3 regions of the Pseudomonas sp. NPDC089996 genome follow, and region 2 is predicted to be linked to each of the others. Evidence: predicted binding sites of a transcription regulator. Region 2 holds the regulator's gene; each other region holds the start of a gene.
What was found. The regulator FliA, encoded in region 2, starts transcription of late flagellar genes. The targets are predictions, from matches to a motif close to CTAAAGTTTNNNNNNNNNNNGCCGNTAA.

Region 1 (4,692 bases), on a different contig from region 2:
TGCACACGGTGGCCAGTGGGTCGAAGCCCAGTTGCACGCACAGCGGCACGAAGATCGCCGCCAGGATCGGCACCGTCGAGAACGACGAACCGATGCCCATGGTCACCAGCAACCCCACCAACAGCATCAGCAAGGCGCCCACGCCCTTGCTGTGGTCGATCCATTGTGCAGAGGCCTCGACCAGGCTCTGGACCTCGCCAGTGGCCTTCAGCACATCGGCAAAGCCCGAGGCGGCAATCATGATGAAGCCGATCATGGCCATCATCTTCATGCCTTCGGTGAACAGGTCGTCGGTGTCCTTCCAGCGCACGATGCCCGACAGCGAGAAGATCAGGAAACCGACCATGGCGCCGATGATCATCGAATCCAGCCACAACTGCACGATGAACGCCGCAGCGATCGCCAGCCCCGCCACCAGCAGGGTCAGCGGGTTGTACCGGACGCTGACCTGCTCGACCTGCTCGATGCGCGCCAGGTCGTAGTCGCGCTTCTTGCGGTAGCTGATGAACACCGCCAGCAGCAGGCCGGCGAACATGCCGGCGGCCGGAATGGCCATGGCATGGGTGACGTTGACCCCACTCACATCGACCCCGGCCCGAGCGACATTGGCCAGCAGGATCTCGTTGAGGAAAATGTTGCCAAAGCCCACCGGCAGGAACATGTACGGCGTGATCAGGCCGAAGGTGATCACGCAGGCAATCAGCCGGCGGTCGATGCGCAGGCGCGTCAGCACGTACAGCAGTGGCGGTACCAGCAGTGGAATGAAGGCGATGTGGATGGGCAGGATGTTCTGCGACGACACCGCCACCACCAGCATCAGGCCGATCAGCAGCCATTTGACCTTGCCGCCATTGGCATGGCCCTGGCGGTCGATCATGGCCAGGGCACGGTCGGCCAGGGCATGGGCCAGGCCCGATTTGGCGATGGCCACGGCAAAGGCGCCGAGCAACGCGTAGGACATGGCCACCGTGGCGCCGCCACCGAGGCCACCATTGAAGGCCTTGAGCGTGCCTTCGATCCCCAAGCCGCCGACTAGGCCGCCGGCCAGTGCACCGATGATCAGGGCGATGACCACGTGCACGCGGGACAGGCTGAGTATCAGCATGATGCCGACTGCGGCGATCACTGCATTCATGGTTTGAGTTTCCTCTAGCGACAGACAAAAAGCGCGCACTCTGACGGAGTGCGCGCTAGATGTCAAAAGCGCCATATTACGGCGCATTTCGCAGTCATATTAAATTGAATGTTTGAATAAAGAAAAAAGCGCCAGGGTCGATATAGGTGGGAGGCCGAGAGATCGAGCGCCGCGCGGGCGGCGCTCGATCTCTCAGGCGACAGAAGCGTCACAGCGAACACCCCCCAGCCCCTCAAAAACCCTTACTGCATAAAAAGGGACTCACCCCATGCCTTTGCGACAACTCTCCATCCAGTGGAAGATCACCCTGCTCGCTGGTCTCTGCCTCGCTGGCATCGTCACCCTGCTCGTCGGCCTTTCGCTGTATCGCATGGACCACAGCTCGGACCTGGTGAAGGCCAGCAGCATGCAGATGCTCACCGAAGCCGCGCAAGCGCGTATCGAGTCGCAAGGCGAAGTCCAGGCCCTCAACATCCGCCGCCAGTTCATGGACGCCTACCAGTACGGCGCGGGCTTCTCGCGCCAGGTGCTGTTCCTGCGTGAACAGGCGGAGAAACGCTTCCTCGACGCCTTCGACCTGCGTGAAGACCTGACCCGCCAGGTGCGCACCGCCCTGCAGGCCAACCCTGACCTGCTTGGCCTGTCGCTGGTGTTCGAACCCAATGCGCTGGACAACAAGGACAGCCTGTTCGCTGACAAACCCGAGCTGGGCAGCAACGAAACCGGGCGCTTCTCGCTGTACTGGTCACAGCCGCGTGCCGGCCAGCTGACTGCCATGGCCCTGCCCGAGCACGACCTGGCCAATACCGAGATCGGCCCCAGCGGCCAGCCGGCCAACACCTGGTGGACCTGCCCGCGCAGCACCGGCAAGGTCTGCGTGGTGGAGCCGTACTTCTATGACATCGACGGCCAGCGCGTGCTGATGACCAGCATCGTCTTCCCGCTGGCGGTCAACGGCAAGATCATCGCCACCCTGTCCATCGACATCAACCTCAACAGCCTGCAGGCCCTGAGCCAGGACGCCAGCCGCAGCCTCTACGAAGGCCGCACCACGGTCGGCATCCTCAGCCCGGTCGGCCTGCTGGCCGGTTACAGCGCCGATGCCAGCAAGCTGGCCCAACGCTTCGCCCAGGTCGACCCGCGCCAGGGCGCCGAGTTGGTGCGCAAGCTGGCTGAGGGCAAGCTCAGCATCCTTCACGACCAGGCCCGCCTGAAGGTACTGGCAGCCTTTGAACCGATCCCCGGCGCCCAGCCCTGGGGCGTGCTGCTGGATGTTCCGGAAAATGCCCTGACCGGCCCCGCCGAAGCGCTCAAGCAAGAGCTGGATACCCTGAACACCAGCGGCACCCTGCTGGAACTGGGCCTGGGCCTGGCTGCAGCTATTGCCGGCTTGCTGCTGGTCTGGCTGATGGCCCGTGGCGTCACCAAGCCGATCCTCGGCGTGGCCGCGATGCTCAAGGACATCGCCAGCGGCGAAGGTGACCTGACCCGCCGCCTGACTTACGACAAGCGCGACGAACTCGGCGAACTGGCCGGCTGGTTCAACCGCTTTCTCGACAAACTGCAACCAACCATCGCCGAGGTGAAGCGCTCGGTGCATGCCGCCCGCGGCACCGCCGACCAGTCTTCGGCGATTGCCAGCGAAACCAGCGCCGGCATGGAGCAGCAGTACCGCCAGGTCGACCAGGTCGCCACTGCCTCCCACGAGATGAGCGCGACTGCCCAGGACGTTGCCCGCAGCGCCGCACAGGCCGCGCAAGCCGCCCGCGAGGCCGACCAGGCCACCCGCGAAGGCCTGGCGGTGATCGACCGCACCACCACCAGCATCGATGCCCTGGCTGCCAACATGAGCGAGGCCATGGCCGAAGTCGAAGGCCTGGCGCAGAACAGCGAGAAAATCGGTTCGGTACTGGAGGTGATCCGCTCGATCGCCGAGCAGACCAACCTGCTGGCACTCAACGCGGCCATCGAGGCCGCCCGTGCCGGTGAGGCAGGCCGCGGCTTCGCGGTGGTCGCCGACGAAGTGCGTAACCTGGCACAGCGCACCCAGGAGTCGGTGGAAGAGACCCGCCAGGTGATCGAAGCCCTGCAGGCCGGTACTCGCGACGTGGTGGGCAGCATGGACCACAGCCATCGCCAGGCCCAGGGTGGTGTCGAGCAGGTGGGCCAGGCGGTGAGCGCGCTGCAGCGCATCGGCCAGGCGGTAAGTGTGATCACCGACATGAACCTGCAGATCGCCTCGGCCGCCGAAGAGCAAAGTGCGGTGGCCGAAGAGATCAACAGCAACGTCGCGACCATCCGCGATGTCACCGAATCGCTGTCCGGCCAGGCCAACGAGTCAGCGCGGGTCAGCCAGTCGTTGAACAGCCTGGCCAACCAGCAACAGGCGTTGATGGATCAGTTCCGGGTCTGATGCGTGCGCGGCTACAACTCATCCTTGGTGCTGTGGAAGCGGCCACCACCGAGGATACGGTCAAGCAGCACCAGTGCACCCTGCACGTCAGGCCTGGCCCCCATGGGCAGAACACTGCTGTACGGCAGGGTCGCGTCCTGGAAGCCGCTGGCCATGACCAACAGGTGCATCTGCTCACTGTCGAGGTAGAGGTGGTGCTGCTGCAAGGCATAGGACTGGATCAGGCAAAGCGCGCCCGCGACCATCGGCGTCGCTGATGAAGTACCGGCATAGTTGTCGGTGTAATCCCTGTCATTGCCTTTTTTGTCCTGCAATGGGCCGTAGCCCAAGGTGACCACACTGTCTCCCCAGGCATTGAGCATCGCGTGACGATAGTGGTGGTTGGAATATTGGTGCGGCTTGCCATCCCAGGAATGGCAGGCACCTACCACGATCACGCCCGCATCGCCGTGGTCATTGAACAACTTCCACTGCGAAAGATCGACACCATAGCTGGCTTGCGTACCTAGGCCGGTATCCGATTGGCTGCTGCCATTGGCCGCAGCGTTGACCACTACCGCGCCACGCTGTGTCAGTTTACGGCAAACATCCCACCAGTCCTTATCGTGCAAAGACGGCAACATGGTGTGCAGCGCGTTGATACTGGCAGTTTGCCGGTTGATCCCGACGATATCCCCTGGCGCCACGCTGCGCAGCAATCGCTTTAGCGTGCTGGATTGGCCTGATTTCGTGTATGCCCGGTTGTCGTAAAGGTAGAGTTGGCAATCGTGGCTGATGCCCGTCACGCCCAGGCCATTGCGCGCGGCCACCATGACGCCCAGTGACGCCGTGCCGTGATCAGGGTCGTCGTTGGGGGTAGCGCTGACGATCTGCACGTTGGGATTGCCAGCGAGGTCTTCATGGTTGGCGAACAATCCACCGTCGGAAAAATGGATCCGCGCGCCGTAGCCTGTCACCTGCTTGTCCCAGGCCTTGCGGATGTTCAGCCCCTTGCTGGAACTCTGCGGCGCATCCAGATACTGCTGCTGAAGTTCGAAGTCTGGTGTCGGCCTGGCCTCTTCGTTGGCACGGTTGCCCGCTGCCACGACAGTGCCGGTGAGCAACGTCGCCAGCACTGCCGCCGCCCCCAGAATCACATTGCCGC
Region 2 (4,692 bases):
TCGTCGACGTCGTCCTGACCGGACACAACGTCTTCACGCTTATCGGCATGAATCTGCGGACCTTCACCCCGAGTCGGATGTTTTTCTTGATCTTTTTCAGCGCGCAGCTGCTGGTGGTCATGTTCGATACCGGCAAAGCGGTCGACCTGACTGGCCATCAGCACGAGCTTGAGCAGGTTGCTTTCCACTTCGGTCACCAGCGCAGTCACGCGCTTGATCACCTGGCCGGTCAGGTCCTGATAGTCCTGGGCCAGCAGAATGTCGTTGAGGTGGCCGGCGACCTTGCGGTTGCCCTCGGCGCTGTGCGTCAGGAAACTGTCGACGCGCCTGACCAGCTCGCGGAACTCCGGCGCGGCGACTTCGCGGCGCATGAAGCGCTGCCAATCGACGCTCAAGCCTTGCGCCTCGGCTGCCAGGTCGTTGAGCACCGGGGTGCTCTCCTCCACCAGGTCCATGGTGCGGTTGGCGGCACCTTCGGTGAGCTTGACCACGTAGGACAGGCGTTCGGTGGCGTCGGTGATCTGCGAGACTTCCTCGGCCTGCGGCATGCGCGGGTCGATCTGGAAGCTGACGATCGCGCTGTGCAGCTCACGGGTGAGCTTGCCGACTTCCTGATACAGGCCACGGTCGCGGGTCTGGTTCAGCTGATGGATCAGCTGCACGGCATCGCCGAAGCGCCCCTTCTCAAGGCTCTCGACCAGTTCCTGCGCGTGCTTCTTGAGGGTCGATTCGAACTCCCCCAAGGACGTGTTTGATGACTCCATGGCGCCCCCTGACGTGACTCAGCCGTTGACGCGTTCGAAGATCTTCTCGATCTTTTCTTTGAGCACCTGGGCGGTGAACGGCTTGACCACGTAACCATTGACGCCGGCCTGGGCCGCTTCGATGATCTGGTCGCGCTTGGCTTCGGCAGTCACCATCAGCACCGGCATGGTTTTCAGGCGATCGTGGGCACGGACCTTGCGCAGCAGGTCGATACCGGACATGCCTGGCATGTTCCAGTCGGTCACCAGGAAGTCGTAATGGCCGCTTTCGAGCATCGGCAGCGCGGTGGTGCCGTCGTCGGCCTCATCGGTGTTGGTGAAGCCCAGGTCACGCAACAGGTTCTTGATGATCCGCCGCATCGTCGAAAAGTCGTCAACGATGAGGATTTTCATGTCTTTGTTCAAGTAGACCTCCAAGCAGTCTCAAACGCGCCCGGCCCCCGGGCGCGCGTTAATTCAATTCGGTACAACATGGAAAACGAACGTGGAAAACGACTGCAACGACCCCGGGCTCAACGCGCCCGCCATTCCCCCAGGCGGCTGCGCAGGCGCGCGGCACACTGGCTGTGCAACTGGCTGACACGCGATTCGCTGACTCCCAGCACCTCACCGATTTCCTTGAGGTTCAGCTCTTCGTCGTAGTACAGCGCCAACACCAGCCGCTCACGCTCCGGCAGGTTGGCGATCGCATCGGTCAGCGCAGCCTGGAAGCGCTCGTCTTCCAGATCGCGCGACGGCTCGACCTGGCCACTGGCACCGTCCTCGTGCAGCCCTTCGTGCTCGCCGTCCTGCAACAGGTCGTCGAAACTGAACAGGCGGCTACCCAGGGTATCGTTCAAGATCCCGTAGTAATCATCGAGACTCAACTGGAGTTCGGCAGCAACTTCATGATCTTTAGCGTCGCGGCCAGTTCTTGCTTCAACGGCGCGCATCGCATCGCTGACCATGCGCGTATTGCGGTGCACCGAACGCGGTGCCCAATCGCCCTTGCGGACCTCATCGAGCATGGCCCCGCGGATGCGGATACCGGCGTAGGTTTCAAAGCTGGCGCCCTTGCTGGCGTCGTACTTGTTGGCCACTTCCAGCAGCCCGATCATGCCGGCCTGGATCAGGTCCTCGACCTGAACGTTGGCGGGCAGGCGTGCCAACAGGTGATAGGCGATGCGCTTGACCAGCGGCGCATAGCGTTCCACCAGCTCGTACTGGGCGTCCTTCGACGCCTTGCTGTACATCTTGAAACCGCTCGCGTTCATAACACGGGCCCTGCGCTGGTGGGTTGCACCAGGCGCTCGACGAAGAACTCAAGGTGCCCGCGCGGGTTGGCGGGCAGCGGCCAGCTGTCGACTTTCTGCGCGATGGCCTTGAAGGCCAGGGCGCACTTGGAGCGCGGGAAGGCTTCGTACACGGCGCGCTGCTTCTGCACCGCCTTGCGCACGCACTCGTCGTACGGCACGGCGCCAACGTACTGCAAGGCGACGTCGAGGAAGCGGTCGGTGACCTTGGTCAGCTTGGCGAACAGGTTGCGCCCTTCCTGCGGGCTCTGCGCCATGTTGGCCAGCACGCGGAAACGGTTCATGCCGTAGTCGCGGTTGAGCAGCTTGATCAGCGCGTAGGCGTCGGTGATCGAGGTCGGCTCGTCGCACACCACCAGCAGCACTTCCTGGGCAGCGCGAACGAAGCTGACCACCGAGTCACCAATACCGGCAGCGGTGTCGATCACCAGCACGTCGAGGTTGTCGCCGATCTCGCTGAAGGCCTGGATCAGGCCGGCATGCTGGGCCGGAGCCAGGTGCACCATGCTCTGGGTACCGGAGGCGGCCGGGACGATGCGCACACCACCAGGCCCCTGCAACAGCACGTCGCGCAGCTCGCAGCGGCCCTCGATGACATCGGCCAGGGTGCGTTTCGGGGTGAGGCCCAGCAGGACGTCGACATTGGCCAGGCCCAGGTCGGCGTCCAGCAGCATCACCCGGCGGCCGAGTTCGGCCAGCGCCAGGGACAGGTTCACTGAAACGTTAGTCTTGCCGACGCCACCTTTGCCACCGGTGACGGCGATCACCTGTACGGGATGCATGCTACCCATGTTCGTTGTTTACCTTGTCTCGCTTGGACCCAAGCCACACGCGGAGCATTACTGCCAGCCCCGGAATGTAGGTACTTTGCATACGCTTCATCCTCAACCCGCGCGCCGCGGGTTGTGGTAGAGATCAGCGAACATGTCGGCCATTGCCTCTTCGCTGGGCTCGTCCTGCAACTGCACGTTGACCGCGCGGGTCACCAGTTGGTGCGGGCGCGGCAGGTGCAGGTCGTCAGGAATGCGCGGGCCGTCGGTGAGGTAGGCCACGGGCAGTTCATGACTGATGGCCAGGCTCAGCACATCGCCGAGGCTCGCCGTTTCATCGAGTTTGGTCAGGATGCAACCGGCCAGGCCGCAGCGTTTGTAGCTGTGGTAGGCAGCGGTCAGCACCTGCTTCTGGCTGGTGGTGGCCAGCACCAGGTAGTTCTTCGCGGCGATGCCACGCCCGGCCAGGGTTTCCAGCTGCATGCGCAGAGCCGGGTCGCTGGCCTGCAGGCCGGCAGTGTCGATCAGCACCACGCGCTTGCGCAGCAGCGGTTCCAGCGCCGCCGCCAGTGATTGGCCCGGGTCGACGTAGGTCACCGGCACGTTGAGGATGCGGCCCAAAGTCTTGAGCTGCTCCTGGGCACCGATGCGGAAGCTGTCCATGCTCACCAGGGCCAGGTTCTGCGGGCCGTACTTGAGCACATAGCGCGCCGCGAGCTTTGCCAGGGTGGTGGTCTTGCCCATGCCGGCCGGGCCGACCACGGCGATCACACCGCCCTCTTCGATCGGTTCGACCTGCGGCACTTCGATCATCCGCGCCAGGTGCGCCAGCAACATGCGCCAGGCCTGGCGCGGCTCTTCGATTTCACTGGTGAGGTCAAGCAGTTGCCGGGCAATCGGGCCGGACAGGCCAATACGCTGCAGGCGGCGCCAAAGGTTGGCCTGGGCCGGCTTGCTGCCTTGCAGCTGGTTCCAGGCCAGCGAGCCGAGCTGCACTTCGAGCAGCTCGCGCAGGCCCGACAGCTCCGAGCGCATGGCATCGAACAGGCGCGGGTCGACCGGCGCTGCAGCAGGCGCAGCCGGTGCGGCCGGCACATCGACATGCGGCTCGATCAATGGCTCGGCAGCGGTCAGCGACTGGCCGGCGAACAATTGGCGGTTGCCCTCGCTGGCCTCGGCGCGGTTGTCCAGCTCGGCCTGGGCAGTGGCGATGCGCGACTGGGTCTTGCGCAGCTCTTCTTCCAGCTCGGCATTGGGCACGCGCGGGGCCAGCGCGGACAGCTTGTAGTCCAGCGCGGCGGTCAGTTCGACGCCACCGGCGATGCGGCGGTTGCCGATGATGGCGGCATCGGAGCCCAGCTCATCACGGACCAGCTTCATGGCCTGACGCATATCGGCGGCGAAAAAACGCTTGACTTGCATAACCCACTACCTCAGCCGTTGGGGCCCACTGTGGCAACGATGGTGACTTGCTTGTTATCCGGTATTTCCTGATACGCCAGAACATGCAAATTCGGTACAGCCAGGCGGCCGAAGCGCGACAACATGGCACGGATCGGGCCAGCGACCAGGAGAATGGCCGGCTGGCCTTGCATTTCCTGGCGCTGGCAGGCGTCGATCAGCGAACGCTGCAGCTTTTCGGCCATGCTCGGCTCAAGAAGAACACCGTCTTCCTGACCTTGCCCGGCCCTTTGCAAACTATTGAGCAAGATCTGTTCCAACCTTGGCTCAAGGGTGATCACAGGCAGCTCCGGCTCAACGCCGACAATGCTTTGCACGATGGCGCGACACAATCCGACTCGCACCGCCGCCACCAGCGCGGCGGTATCTTGACTCTTGCTGGCGTTGTTGGCGATGGCCTCGGCG
Region 3 (4,692 bases), on a different contig from region 2:
GTGTTCCAGCACTTCAACCTGTTCCCGCACATGACCGTGCTGGAAAACCTGTGCCTGGCGCAAAAGGTGGTGCGCAAGCGCAACAAGGCCGAGCGTGAAGCCAAGGCCCGGGCGTTGCTGGAGAAGGTCGGCATCGCGCAGAAGGCCAACGAATTCCCGTCGCGGCTTTCCGGTGGTCAGCAACAGCGGGTGGCGATTGCCCGTGCGCTGGCGATGGACCCGAAGGTGATGCTGTTCGACGAACCGACTTCGGCGCTGGACCCGGAAATGGTCGGCGAGGTGCTGGACGTGATGAAGACCCTGGCCCAGGAAGGCATGACCATGGTTTGTGTCACCCATGAAATGGGCTTTGCCCGTGAAGTGGCGGACCGGGTGCTGTTTTTCGATCACGGTAAACTGCTGGAGGATTCGGCACCGGCCGAGTTCTTTGCTGCGCCGAAAGACCCGCGTGCGCAGGCTTTCTTGCGGCAGGTGCTTTAACCGCGCGTCTGCTTATATTTGTTAAAGCCCCATTGCCAGAAAGCTGGAATTGCAGACTGCGCTGGGGCTGATTAGTACTTATTCTCGTCTGGCTTTGTTAAATGGGTGATCAGCTGGTTGTTTATGTGTCGAAAAATACTTGTGGGTCAATAGCGAAAGGGAAGAATGGTTCGTTCGCTGTAGGTCCTTTCGCGATGATCAAGTTTACCTCTTAAGTCCTTCAGGTATTCATAGGGGTACATCTTATCTCTATTAAAGAGGTCAAACCCCAATTCCTCGGCAAGTTTATTGTGGGTATTTATGGCTTCTGATATCTTTGTCTTTTTGATGAGTCTTTTATCCTCTCGTGAGGATTCAAGGCTTAGAAGTTCGGACTTATAGTATTTTCTATCCCAATTGAGGTCTTTCTCATATTTCCATCCTCTAGAATCGCCGTTTGCATAATGTAAATCGTATCGTGCTTTATTGTAATTCGCTCTTGCACGCTTTATTTTGTTGTCATGTAGTTTTAAATCGACTTTTGCTTTTATAATCTTGTCGTACATTTCCGATGCGGATTTGTCAATCATTTCAGCCTGTATTTTTGTTCTTGGAGCGGAACGGAGGCTGGGTGAAAGCTGCTCGATTGATCTTGTTTGCTCTATAAGTTTGAGTTGTTTTTTTACAACGACCGGTTGACCTTTATAACCGATGAGTGGATCCAGTCTTAATGGCATATGGCCGCTTGGGTCGATAGAATTTATTGGGTCACCTCCACAATAGGCGTAACCATTCAGAATGCAAAAGGGTGAAATCGTGTCGGGCGAATTGAAACGCCCACAGTTTTGAAGATAATATCGGAATCCCTGTCCCAGGGAATAGGCGCTCAGTGCACGGTCTATTAATTCTCCATTGAATCCGACAGGGCAATCTGCAGCGGGCAAGCTATAACCGTAGGGAGAATAAGCTAGCGCTTGCCGCTGTTTATCTGTACTAGTGAACAATACGGAATTGTTTTGGTCTCCTGCGATCAGTGTTATGTGAGGCTTGTCAGTCCTCGTAAACGCTAGCAGCTTAACAAAGCTTCTGAATAGGGAAGTGGACACTGAGCTGCCTACCAGTGTGGTGGGGGTTCGGTTTTGGTAAAAAATTTTTCTGAAGCTATCGTTTTTTTTCATGGCGATAAACAAACAGGTCGGTAGGAGCTTTAGTCTTGTTCGCTTCGCATTCACGTGCAACTAGCATTTTTACTAGGGCTTCCGCGCTATAAAGACTTCAGAGGCAGTCCCACGTCAAACGTGATGCCAAGGTCTGGGTGTTGTCGGAGAAGGTCGGCATTGTGCAGAAGGCTAATGAATACCCATCGCGGCTGTGCAAAAAAGGGCGAAGGCGAGCACCTGTCAGCACTGACGCGCTTATCTGACTAGCATAGGCTCACGCTCTAAGCAAAATTCACACGCCCTGCGATGTCAACGAATCACCGTTGCGCTTGCGCACTCAGATGCTGGAAGACTCGGCCCCGACCGAGTTCTTCGCTGCGCCGAGACTCAAAGGCGGAAGCGCCCAACCAGCCCTTGCAGATGGGTGCCCAATCTGGCCAGCTCCACGCTCGAACTGGCCGTCTCCTCACTCGCCGCCGAGGTCTGGTCGGAAATATCCCGCACATTCATCACGCTGCGGTTGATCTCTTCGGCCGTGGCACTCTGCTGCTCGGCCGCCGTGGCGATCTGCTGGTTCATGGCCTGAATCGACGAAACGGTGTGGGTGATGGTTTCCAGCGAGCTGCCGGCGCGGCGGGTCAACTCGACGCTGCTGTCGGTCAGCTGACGGCTGGCGTCCATCACGCTGGCCACGCGCTGTGTACCGCTTTGCAGGCCGGCGATCAGCTCTTCGATTTCTTCAGTCGATTGCTGGGTGCGCTGGGCCAGGCTGCGTACTTCGTCCGCGACCACCGCAAAGCCGCGGCCGGCCTCACCGGCTCGCGCGGCCTCGATGGCGGCATTGAGCGCCAACAGATTGGTCTGCTGGGCCACCGATTTGATCACATCGAGCACGCTGCCAATCTTGTCGCTTTCGGCCTTGAGCTGGTTCATCGCCTCGCTGGAGTTGACCACTTCGCTGGCCAGGCGCTCGATCTGCGTGACCGCCTCGCTGACCACACGATCACCCTCGCGCGCCTGCTGGTCGGCCATTGCCGCAGCTTCGGAAGCCTGCTCGGCATTGCGCGCCACTTCATGCACGGTGGCGGCCATTTCGTTCATCGCAGTCGCCACCTGGTCGGTCTCGACCTTTTGATTGTTGACCCCTGCGCTGGTCTGTTCGGTCACCGCCGACAGTTCTTCGGCAGCGCTGGCGATCTGGGTTACACCATCGCCGATGCCACCGATCAGCTCGCGCAGGGCCTGGGTCATGCGCTGCATACTGGCTTGTAACTGGCCAAGCTCATCGCGCCGGGTCGCATGCAGGTCCTGGCGCAGGTCGCCGTTGGCCACACGCTCGGCGGCGGCGAGGGTCTGGCGCAGGGGGATGATGATCTGCCGGGTAATGGCCCATGCCGCGAGCAGGCCCAGTATCAAAGCCAGCACCGTAGCCCCGGCAAGCGTTGCCTTGGCCTGGCGGGCGCCGTCGTCACGCACTTGCGTTTGTGAAGCGGTCATGGCTTGGCTGGTCTGAAGCAGCACCGTACCTTGATCGGCCATGCGCTGCAGCGTCTGTGTATTGTCAGCGCCTTGGCGCAGCTCGTTGAACGCGCGGCGGTACTGGCGTACGGCTTCCATTTGCTGGTCCAGGCGCTGGCGGTCGGCAGGCTGCTCGATCAGCGTGAGCATCAGCTGAACCTGGCGCTCGAGATTGCCCAGCGCCTGTTCGATCTCGCCCGATGAGGCCTGGTCAGGCTTGCGCTCGTAGTGCTGGCGGGCGATCCGCAGGTCCTGGGTGTGCTGGAGGATGACCGAGATATTACCGAGCTTGTCACCCCGGTTGATGATGCTGTCCATGCCAAGCCAGCCTGTTACGGTGATGGCAAGGGTCAGCAACAACACCAGGCCGAAGCCCAGCCCCAACTTGCGATTGACGCTTACATTCCCCAGCGATTGGGAAAACCATTGGTACATGTTCGACTCCCCGGCAACATGGCAGCACAGATTGTTGTTGTGTTGCCAACACCATCGGCCTGCGCCGGGGAAACTTGATAGTAAAAAGCTGACCCGATTGTCAGAAAATCCTTGAGAGCAAGGCAGTTACAGCGGTTTCCACGCGCAGGATGCGCTCACCCAGCTGCACGGGAGCCAGGCCGGCCTTGCCAAGCAAATCGATTTCGTAAGGGATCCAGCCGCCTTCCGGGCCGATGGCCAGGGTTACCGGACCATCGACGGCGCGAGGGCAGGCGGGGTAGGGGCCGGGGTGGCCGACCAGGCCAAGGGTGCCGTTGGCGATGGCGGGCAGGCGGTCTTCGACGAACGGTTTGAAGCGTTTTTCGATGATCACCTCGGGCAATACCGTGTCGCGGGCTTGCTCCAGGCCGAGAATCAGGTGCTCGCGAATGGTTTCAGGGTTGAGAAACGGTGTTTGCCAGAAGCTCTTCTCGACCTTGTAGCTGTTGACCAGGATCAGCCGAGGCACACCCAGGGTGGCAACGGTCTGGAACAGCCGGCGCAGCATCTTCGGTCGCGGCACGGCCAGCACCAGGGTCAGTGGCAGCTTGGCCGGTGGTTGCTGGTCGAAGGCCACTTCCAGCTCGGCTTCGTGCTGTTCCAGGCGCAGCACTGTGGCCTTGCCCATCAAGCCGTTGATGCGCCCCACGCGCAGCGTGTCGCCCACGGCGACGCGGTGAATATCCTGCATGTGGATGAAGCGCCGATCAGCGAGGACGACGCGGTCGGCCGCGACGAAGTCGGCCTCTTCGAGGAGTAACAGGTTCACGGCTGGGTCGCTGGCGGCTGGTCGTTAGGGTCGTTGGCTTCGTCGTCGGCATGGCCGCGCTTGCGTATCAGGCTGCCGCACAGCACGCCGATCTCGAACAGCAGCCACATCGGCACCGCGAGCAGGGTCTGCGAGAAAATGTCGGGCGGGGTGAGGACCATGCCGACCACGAAGCAGCCGATGATCACGTACGGGCGGACCTTCTTCAGGTACTTCACGTCGACCACGCCGATCCACACCAGCAGTACCACGGCAACCGGGATCTCGAAAGCGACACCGAAGGCGAAGAACAGCGTCATGACGAAGTCGAGG

Region 1: the regulator FliA is predicted to act here: its motif matches at 1,252-1,279, upstream of ACIPW4_RS04955 (methyl-accepting chemotaxis protein).
Region 3: the regulator FliA is predicted to act here: its motif matches at 3,624-3,651, upstream of ACIPW4_RS09080 (methyl-accepting chemotaxis protein).

What each region holds. Positions count from the first base shown of each region.
Region 1 covers NZ_JBIVGA010000002.1:453,413-458,104, forward strand. The annotation lists gene ACIPW4_RS04950 (Na+/H+ antiporter family protein) at 1-1,135, opposite strand, end outside; gene ACIPW4_RS04955 (methyl-accepting chemotaxis protein) at 1,404-3,548, shown strand; gene ACIPW4_RS04960 (S8 family serine peptidase) at 3,560-4,692, opposite strand, start outside.
Region 2 covers NZ_JBIVGA010000008.1:228,075-232,766, forward strand. The annotation lists gene ACIPW4_RS16435 (protein phosphatase CheZ) at 1-764, opposite strand, end outside; gene ACIPW4_RS16440 (chemotaxis response regulator CheY) at 783-1,157, opposite strand; gene fliA (RNA polymerase sigma factor FliA) at 1,277-2,017, opposite strand; gene fleN (flagellar synthesis regulator FleN) at 2,014-2,847, opposite strand; gene flhF (flagellar biosynthesis protein FlhF) at 2,941-4,248, opposite strand; gene flhA (flagellar biosynthesis protein FlhA) at 4,260-4,692, opposite strand, start outside.
Region 3 covers NZ_JBIVGA010000004.1:263,888-268,579, reverse strand. The annotation lists gene ACIPW4_RS09090 (amino acid ABC transporter ATP-binding protein) at 1-480, shown strand, start outside; gene ACIPW4_RS09085 (RHS repeat-associated core domain-containing protein) at 627-1,637, opposite strand; gene ACIPW4_RS09080 (methyl-accepting chemotaxis protein) at 2,007-3,572, opposite strand; gene ACIPW4_RS09075 (16S rRNA (uracil(1498)-N(3))-methyltransferase) at 3,673-4,380, opposite strand; gene tatC (twin-arginine translocase subunit TatC) at 4,377-4,692, opposite strand, start outside.